Regions from separate parts of the Rhizobium sp. M10 genome, predicted to be linked through region 1. Evidence: predicted binding sites of a transcription regulator. Region 1 holds the regulator's gene; each other region holds the start of a gene.
What was found. The regulator PhoB, encoded in region 1, activates phosphate uptake and scavenging genes when phosphate is short. The targets are predictions, from matches to a motif close to TGTCATNNANCTGTCAT.
Positions count from the first base shown of each region.

Region 2: a site for PhoB is predicted at 1,211-1,227, ahead of CO671_RS03260 (DUF1045 domain-containing protein). Genes of this name have one in related genera too.
Region 3: a site for PhoB is predicted at 1,105-1,121, ahead of CO671_RS10090 (alkaline phosphatase). Genes of this name have one in related genera too.
Region 4: a site for PhoB is predicted at 672-688, ahead of CO671_RS01085 (DUF465 domain-containing protein). Genes of this name have one in related genera too.

Region 1 is NZ_NWTA01000043.1:5,355-7,543, forward strand. Features, by position in the region: gene phoU (phosphate signaling complex protein PhoU) at 1-591, shown strand, start outside; gene phoB (phosphate regulon transcriptional regulator PhoB) at 727-1,410, shown strand; gene CO671_RS32040 (GcrA family cell cycle regulator) at 1,653-2,186, opposite strand.
Region 2 is NZ_NWTA01000002.1:314,260-316,448, forward strand. Features, by position in the region: gene mnmD (tRNA (5-methylaminomethyl-2-thiouridine)(34)-methyltransferase MnmD) at 1-11, opposite strand, end outside; gene CO671_RS03255 (FAD-binding oxidoreductase) at 10-1,188, shown strand; gene CO671_RS03260 (DUF1045 domain-containing protein) at 1,303-2,010, shown strand; gene puuE (allantoinase PuuE) at 2,123-2,189, shown strand, end outside.
Region 3 is NZ_NWTA01000005.1:105,037-107,225, reverse strand. Features, by position in the region: gene CO671_RS10090 (alkaline phosphatase) at 1-1,047, opposite strand, end outside; partial or broken gene CO671_RS33995 (hypothetical protein) at 1,167-1,346, shown strand; gene CO671_RS10085 (aspartate-semialdehyde dehydrogenase) at 1,459-2,189, shown strand, end outside.
Region 4 is NZ_NWTA01000001.1:234,788-236,976, reverse strand. Features, by position in the region: gene CO671_RS01095 (metalloregulator ArsR/SmtB family transcription factor) at 1-194, shown strand, start outside; gene CO671_RS01090 (DUF465 domain-containing protein) at 393-566, opposite strand; gene CO671_RS01085 (DUF465 domain-containing protein) at 795-998, shown strand; gene purE (5-(carboxyamino)imidazole ribonucleotide mutase) at 1,042-1,536, shown strand; gene CO671_RS01075 (5-(carboxyamino)imidazole ribonucleotide synthase) at 1,533-2,189, shown strand, end outside.

The DNA of each region.
Region 1 (2,189 bases):
GGCGACACCGCGCTGGCGCAGAAGGTCATTTCTGACGACGTGATCCTCGATCACACCGAACGCGAAATCGGCGACAAGGCGATCGTCACCATCGCCCGCCGTCAGCCGATGGCCTCGGACCTGCGCGAAATCATGGGTTCGATCCGCATCGCCGCCGATCTCGAACGCGTCGGCGACCTCGGCAAGAACACCGCCAAGCGCGTCATCGCCGTGCAGAGCACCGGCGTTCCGCGCAAGCTCGCCCGCGGTCTCGAGCACCTGTCCGAGCTGGCGCTCGTCCAGCTCAAGGAAGTGCTCGACGTCTATACCACGCGCGCCGCCGACAAGGCGACCGCCATCCGCGAGCGCGACAACGAGATCGACGCGATGTACACGTCGCTGTTCCGCGAACTCCTGACCTATATGATGGAAGATCCGCGCAACATCACGAGCTGCACGCATCTTCTTTTCTGCGCCAAGAACATCGAGCGCATCGGCGATCACGCCACCAATATCGCTGAGACGATCTACTACATGGCAACCGGCGCCCAGCCGGAAGGCGACCGTCCGAAGGACGACAGCGCCAACACCGTCGGTGCCGCCACGGAATAACCGTGCCGGACCAGCCCATTGCGTGCGCGCCCGCCCGGGCGCGCAAAGAGGTCGCAGCCAATTTCTGATTTTGCGCGGGATCCCTTGCTTAAATCGCCCCCGGTTTAAGGATCGTGCGTGAGGAGACGGACACGCATGATCCCGAGAGTTGCAGTTGTTGAAGACGAAGAGGCCCTCAGCGTGCTTCTCCGTTATAATCTCGAGGCGGAAGGCTTCGAAGTCGATACCATCCTGCGCGGCGACGAGGCCGAAATCAGGCTTCAGGAGCGAACGCCGGATCTTCTTATCCTCGACTGGATGCTGCCCGGCGTCTCCGGCATCGAACTCTGCCGGCGCCTGCGCATGCGGCCGGAAACCGAACGGCTGCCGATCATCATGCTGACGGCGCGCGGCGAGGAGAGCGAACGTGTCCGCGGGCTGTCCACCGGTGCCGACGATTACGTCGTCAAGCCGTTCTCGACCCCCGAACTCGTTGCCCGCGTCAAGGCCATGCTGCGCCGCGCCCGCCCGGAAGTGCTGTCGTCAGTGCTCAAATGCGGTGATATCGAGCTCGATCGCGAAACCCACCGCGTCCATCGCAAGAGCCGCGAAGTCCGCCTCGGCCCGACCGAATTCCGCCTTCTGGAATTCCTGATGTCGTCGCCGGGCCGCGTCTTCTCCCGCTCGCAGCTGCTCGACGGCGTCTGGGGCCACGATATCTATGTCGACGAACGCACCGTCGACGTCCATGTCGGCCGCCTGCGCAAGGCGCTGAACTTCTCCAACATGCAGGACGTCATCCGCACCGTCCGCGGCGCCGGTTATTCGATGGAAGCCTGAGGGGTTTCTGACAAAGTCGAGCAAGCTCCGCCCCTCACCCTAGCCCTCTCCCCGTAAACGGGGCGAGGGGACGTGCCCTGCGAGAGGTGGGTAAGGACCGAGAGGTTGCGGCATATCCCCTTCGCCCCGCGCGCGGGGAGAAGGTGCCGGCAGGCGGATGAGGGGCAGTCACACCCAACACACTCACACAAAAAAACGGGCCTTCCAGCCCGTTTTCGCATTTCCAGCAATGGTTTGCCCGCTCAGCTGACCCGCGCTGCCGCCCGGCGGCGCTCGTTGACCGGCTGATAGGCAAGCTTCTGATGATAGCTGCAATAGGGCGAATTGTCCGGGGATTCGCAGCCGCAGAAGTGGAAGTCGTCCTTCAGCGGATCGCCGACCGGCCATTTGCAGGTGCGTTCGGTCAGTTCCGTCAGGCCGAGGCGGCGGGAAATCGGCACGACCACATTGCCCTTCGGAACATATTCCATTTCCTCGACGGCATCGATCTCGATCTCTTCCTTCAGCATCGTTGCGCCCTGCTGGCGGGTCACGGTGCGGGTGGTGATCCGGGAGGCGTAGTTCGGCGCGCGCGGCGCCGATGTCTGGCGCTTCGGCGTGCGCGCCGCGGCGGCTGTGCCGCCGGCCTTGGCGCGGCCCGGCAGGCTCAGTCGGTGCACCTTGCCGATAACGGCGTTTCGGCTCACGCCGCCAAGTTGTGCCGCGATCTGGCTGGCGCTCAGCCCTTCGGACCACAGCTTCTTGAGTTTCTCGACCCGCTCGTCTGTCCAGTTCATGCC
Region 2 (2,189 bases), on a different contig from region 1:
ACGTCTGTCATGGAAAAAGCCGATAGTCCTGCGCCGGCGTCCGGTCAATCTTCTTGCGACCTGCTGATCGTTGGCGGCGGCATCATGGGCCTCTGGGCGGCCGTCCATGCCGAGCGGCGCGGGATCAGCACCCTTCTTGCCGATGCCGGCAGGCTGGGCAGAGGTGCGAGCGGCGGCCTGCTCGGGGCGCTGATGCCGCATATGCCGGACCGCTGGTCTGAGAAGAAGCAGTTCCAGTTCGATGCGCTGGTCTCACTCGAAGCCGAAATCGCGGCGCTCGAAGCGGCAACCGGGCTTTCCGCCGGCTATAACAGGTCCGGACGGCTGATCCCGCTGCCGAAACCGCATCTCAACCGTATAGCCCGCGGCCATTCCGAGGACGCCGAGCGCCACTGGCGGGCAGGCGAGCGCCGGTTCCACTGGCATGTGCTCGACAGGCCCGATGTAGACGGCTGGGTCGAGGCCTCTGCCGGCGAGAGCGGCTTTGTGCATGATACGCTTGCCGGCCGCGTCGCCCCCCGCTCGCTGATCTCAGTGCTCGTCGCCTTCCTGCAGCAAGCAAAACATGTGCGCATCATGGAAAACGCCGATGTTGCCGATCTCGATCCGGACCGAGGCACGGCCGCGATAGGCAGCAAAACCGTCACCTTCGGCCGCTGCATCCTGGCCGCCGGCCATCGGTCTTTTCCCCTGCTGCAGGATCTGACGCCGGGGCTGAAACAGCCGCTCGGCCAGCCGGTCAAGGGGCAGGCGGCGCTATTGAAGGCGGCGATCGATCCGGCACTGCCGACGATCTTCCTCGACGGTCTCTATGTCGTCGCGCATGAGGGCGGGCATGCGGCGATCGGCAGTACCAGCGAGAACCGCTTCGACGATCCCGTTTCCACCGATGCCCAGCTCGACGCGCTGATCGAGGCGGCGCGCGCCATCGTTCCGATCCTTCGCGACGCGCCGATCGTCGAACGCTGGGCGGGGCTTCGCCCGAAGGCCATCGACCGCGATCCGATGATCGGCCGCCATCCCGACCACCCGCGGCTCATCGCATTGACTGGCGGTTTCAAGGTCAGCTTCGGCCTCGCCCACCGGCTGGCGGAGGCGGCAGTTTGTATCGCAGGCGATACAGATTGCGAATTTTTCCTGCCGGAAAGCTTTGCGATTTCAAGCCATATCGCTGTGGCTTCACGTTAAACGTGAATTAGGTACAGCTGTGTTTCGTTATTCTGTCATGCAAATCACCTATCTGCTTGAGCATCGGCAGCGCCCAATTTCAGCGGCGCTCACTTCCTTGATGGAGGAAATTGCATGCGCTATGCCATTTGCTTCACGCCTCCGGCGAGCGACCCGTTGTCGCTCGTGGCCGCCAATTGGCTCGGTCGAAACGTATTTTCCGGCGATATGCTGGGGCCTCCGGCCGTCCGCGGCCTCGGCATTCACGAGATCGCCTTCCATACCGCCGTGCCGCGGCGCTATGGTTTCCACGGCGTTCTGAAGGCGCCGTTCCATCTGTCCGGCGATATGTCCGAATCGCAACTCCTGCGCGATCTCATGCGTTTTGCCGGGACATTCGCTCCCTTCCAGATTTCACGTCTCGAAATTGCCCGGCTCGGCAGTTTCTACAGCCTGATGCCGAGCGCTCCTTGTGAGCAGATCCAGTATCTGGCTTCGGCGATCGTCCAGGAGTTCGATCGCTACCGCGCGCCGCTGAGCGAAGCCGACATCGAGCGCAGCGATCCGGATGGACTGTCGGCTGCGCAGTTCGCCAATCTGCATCGTTGGGGCAATCCTTATGTCATGGACGAGTTCCGCTTCCATATGCCGGTGACAGGCTCCATCAATGCGATCGACATGCCCCGCATCGAACCGGCGCTGCGAACGATCTTCGAGCCCGTCCTGAAGGAGCCGGTGATGGTTTCGAACGTGGCATTGATGATCGAAGAGGGTTCCGGCGGTCCCTTCCGCGTCCATTCGCTGCATCCCATGGGCAAGGTCAGCGCGCGCAGGATCGCCTGAGTAGCGTTAAGCTAAGTGATTGTGCCGAAAGGATAAATTCTGCCACGCAGTTTCCGTCTCGACATTCCGGCTGCGGATGATACCGTTCCCCGTCTTTTCAGAAGGTGATTTGATGGTGTCTGAGACTTATCCGCGCAATCTCGTCGGCTACGGGCGTCAGACGCCCGATCCGAAATGGC
Region 3 (2,189 bases), on a different contig from region 1:
GACGGTGCCCTTCTTCAGGAATTCGCGATCGAGCGTGACGTCCATGTTGCCGGTGTGGAAGAGACCGAGGAGATTGCCGTCAGCCGACGCATTGGCTGCAAGCTCGTTCTTATCGGTCGCAAGCTTGTAGCCGGCATCCTGGAACAGCTTGATGTAGTCCTGATTGTCCTTGCGCTTGGAACCGGCGACTTCCTTGCCGAGGAAATAGGCCGAGCCGCCGCCGAGGATGACTTCCGGCTTGACCTCGAGGAGCATGCCGACGATGTCGGCCTTGTCGTTGCGGCTGCGGGTATGGGAAACGACGGCAGCCGGCGTTGCATCCTCGATTTCGGACGTCGCGACGATACCGATCGACTTCTTGGTCGTGCGGCGAACGGCTTCCCCAATGGTTTCGACACGCGGGTCGTCGAGCGGCGCGGGCGTACGGTCCGCATAAACGCCGAGCGCGTTGACGGCCGTCTTATGGCCGGTCATGAACGCCGACATGGTGTTGGCCGAGTCCGTGGCGACGGCATTCGTCGAGGACGTGCCGATGAAAGCCATATGATCGAGATCGTCCATGTTCAGGCGGCCATTGGCTTTGCCTTCGGTCATGCCCTTGGACATGATGCGGGCGGCAGTGCGATGGGCGACGGAAAGGCCGTCGCCGAGCAGGAAGATGATGTTCTTGGCCTTCGGCTGACCGGCGGTTTCGTAAACGTTCCAGGTGACCGACTTCGTTTCGTCGCCGGCAGAGACCTCGACCTTGTAGTCGCCCGGCGCGGAAATCTTCAGGCCGCGCAGCAGCAGGGCGGAGCCGAGGGCCTTATCTTCCTTGCCCTTTTCCAATTCGATGAACTGAGCCTCGCCTCCGAGAACGGTCTTGTAATCCTGGCCGTTGACCGTGATCTTCACGTCTTCAGGCTTGACCTGCTTGTTGAGCTCGACCTTGAAGTCGAACGGCGAACCGACAAGGATCGTCGCGCGATCAAGCGGGTAGACCGTCGTCGCCTGAGCGGCGCCAGCGAGAATGGTGGTGGCCGCAAAGGCGGCGAGAAGCATACGCATGGAAAACCCCCGTTTTCGTTGCAGATATTAACAACCGGGTCGGGATACCCCCGGGTGATGACAGCGGCATGACAAGGCGCGGCAGGACGGCACCGCTCCTTCCGCCTGGCGGCTGACGGCGCAAAAACCTTGACTCCTGTGGAAAACCTTCTAAGAGCAACAGCGGAAAAGGAATCTCCATGGTTCGCGACGAACACGCCATTGCCGCATGCAGTGACCGGGCACGGGTTGCCGGGGTGGATATTGCCGTTCCGGTTTCTGCCAAAACCAAGGCCAAAACGACGACGAAAACCGTCTGACGTCTCTGGCCTGCCGCTCTCTCCCCGGCTCGGCTGGGGACAGGAAGACGCGATCCGTCGCGCCTTCCCCCCTCACCGGACCAGAGGAGAGAAGAGAAAGAGAGCTTGAGAAATGGGTTTCAAAGTAGCAATTGCGGGAGCGACCGGAAATGTTGGCCGGGAGATGCTCAACATCCTCTCCGAACGTGGCTTCCCCGCCGATGAGGTCGTGGCGCTCGCCTCGGCGCGTTCGCAGGGCACCGAGGTGTCCTATGGTGACCGGACATTGAAGGTCTCCAATCTGGAGAACTACGATTTCTCCGACACCGACATCTGCCTGATGTCGGCCGGCGGCGAGGTTTCCAAGAAGTTCTCGCCGAAGATCGGCCAGCAGGGCTGCGTTGTTATCGACAATTCCTCGGCCTGGCGCTACGACGCCGACGTGCCGCTGATCGTGCCGGAAGTGAACCCGGATGCCATCAGCCAGTTCACCAAGCGCAACATCATCGCCAACCCGAATTGCTCGACCGCCCAGCTGGTGGTGGCGCTGAAGCCGCTGCACGACTTCGCCAAGATCAAGCGCGTCGTCGTCTCGACCTACCAGTCCGTCTCCGGCGCCGGCAAGGACGGCATGGACGAGCTCTTCAACCAGACACGCGCCGTCTTCGTCGCCGATCCGATCGAGAACAAGAAGTTCACCAAGCGCATCGCCTTCAACGTCATCCCGCACATCGATAGCTTCATGGAAGACGGCTATACCAAGGAAGAGTGGAAGGTGCTGGCCGAGACGAAGAAGATGCTCGACCCGAAGATCAAGGTGACCTGCACGGCCGTGCGCGTGCCCGTCTTCATCGGCCATTCGGA
Region 4 (2,189 bases), on a different contig from region 1:
GGCGCGCGCCGCGGACAGTCAACGAGCTCGCCGAGGGCCTGCCGATCAGCCGGCCGGCCGTGTCGCAACACCTGAAGGCGCTGCTCGACAGCAACCTCGTCTCGGTGACGTCGGAAGGCACGAAACGCATCTACGCGGTCAATAACCGCGGCTTCGACAAGCTCAATCTGTGGCTGGATCAGTTCTGGGCCTGATCGCCCTCCGACAAGACCCCAAACCTAATCCGATGAAGACGATCGGGGGCGGGAGATGCAAAAGCGCCAGCCGCGATGCCGCGAGCATCGGGCTGGCGCAATTCTGGTGTCAAATCACCGGGTCTTGCAAATTTTAGGCGGAATGGATGGATTTACCTCTTCATACGCAAGATGATCGGCCGGCGACCCTTGGGAAGATCAGTGGACGGATGACTTGAGACGCTGAATCTCGTCCTTGATGCGCAGCTTGCGGCGCTTGCATTCGGCAATTTCCGTATCGGAGATAGAGGGAGCTGTTCTGAGCGCGTGCAGCTCCTCCTCGAGAGCAACATGCTTTTTCTGGAGTGATTCAAGATGAGCTTGAACTGTCATTTGACCCTTCCTTCCTCTTACCCTCCCCGGCCATCATCGTCGGGGATCAAGGTGTCAACGCGCCGGACTGTGACATATTTTTGAAGGCTTGTCGAAGGCGAAAAGATGAAGATGAGATGGCAAATTCATGATCAAGACTAACTAGCCGTTACCCGTATTTGGTGATAGGAGCTTGCGGAAATCATCGGCAGATCGGACAAGATCCGAAGACGACAACGGGGAATGCATATGGCCGATCAGGAACAGGCGGAAATCAGGCTCATGGTGGCGCGGTTGCGTCAGGAGCACGAGGATTTCGACGCCGCGATCAACGCCATGATCGAGACCGGATGCGACGCTCTGCGAATCCAGCGCATGAAAAAGAAGAAGCTCGTCATCAAGGACAAGCTCTCCAAGCTGGAAGATCAGATCGTTCCTGATATCATCGCCTGATCGCATCGCCCGATCGCATTGCTTGAGAGGAATAGCGGCAACGATGACAGACAGACCACCCGTCGCCATTATCATGGGCAGCCAATCCGATTGGGAAACCATGAAGAACGCGGCCGATACGCTGGAAGCCCTGGAAATCCCTTATGATGCGCGCATCATCTCGGCGCACCGCACGCCCGACCGCATGGCGAATTTCGCCAAGGGCGCGCGCGCCGAGGGCTTCAAGGTCATCATCGCCGGCGCCGGCGGCGCTGCCCATCTGCCGGGCATGACCGCATCGATGACGCCGCTGCCGGTCTTCGGCGTCCCGGTCCAGTCGAAAACCATGTCCGGCCAGGATAGCCTCCTGTCGATCGTGCAGATGCCGGCCGGAATTCCTGTCGGAACGCTTGCCATCGGCAAGGCGGGCGCGGTCAACGCCGCCCTTCTCGCCGCCGCCGTGCTTGCCCTTTCCGACGAAGAAATCGCCGAGCGGCTCGACGAATGGCGCGAACGTCAGAGTGCCAGCATCGCCGAATACCCGATGGACGACCAATGACTGTAAGCACGATCGGCATTGTCGGCGGCGGCCAGCTCGGCCGCATGCTGGCCATCGCCGCCGCCAGACTGAATTTCCGCACGATCATTCTCGAGCCGCAGGCGGATTGCCCGGCCGCTCAGCTCGCCAACCGGCAGATCGTTGCCGCCTATGATGATCCGGCGGCGCTGGCCGAACTTGCCGCTGCCTGCGATGTCGTCACCTACGAATTCGAGAACGTGCCCGTTGCCGCCGCAGAGACGCTTTCGGCAAGCATTGCCGTCTATCCGCCGCCGAAGGCGCTGGAAGCCGCCCAGGACCGCCTGGTCGAAAAGCGCTTCCTCAACGATTGCGGCATCACCACCGCCCGCTTTCACGCGATCGACAGCCAGGCCGATCTCGAGGCGGCCCTGAAGGATTTCGGCGGTCAGGGCGTGTTGAAGACCCGCCGTCTCGGTTATGACGGCAAGGGACAGAAGGTTTTCCGTTCGGTGGCCGACGGCCCTGACGGCGCCTATGCTGCGCTCGGCGCCGTGCCGCTGATCCTCGAAAGCTTCGTCGCCTTCGAGCGTGAGGTTTCGATCATCGCCGCGCGCACCGCCGACGGCGCGGTCGTCTGCTTCGATCCTGCCGAAAATATACACCGCAACGGCATCCTCCATACCTCGACGGTT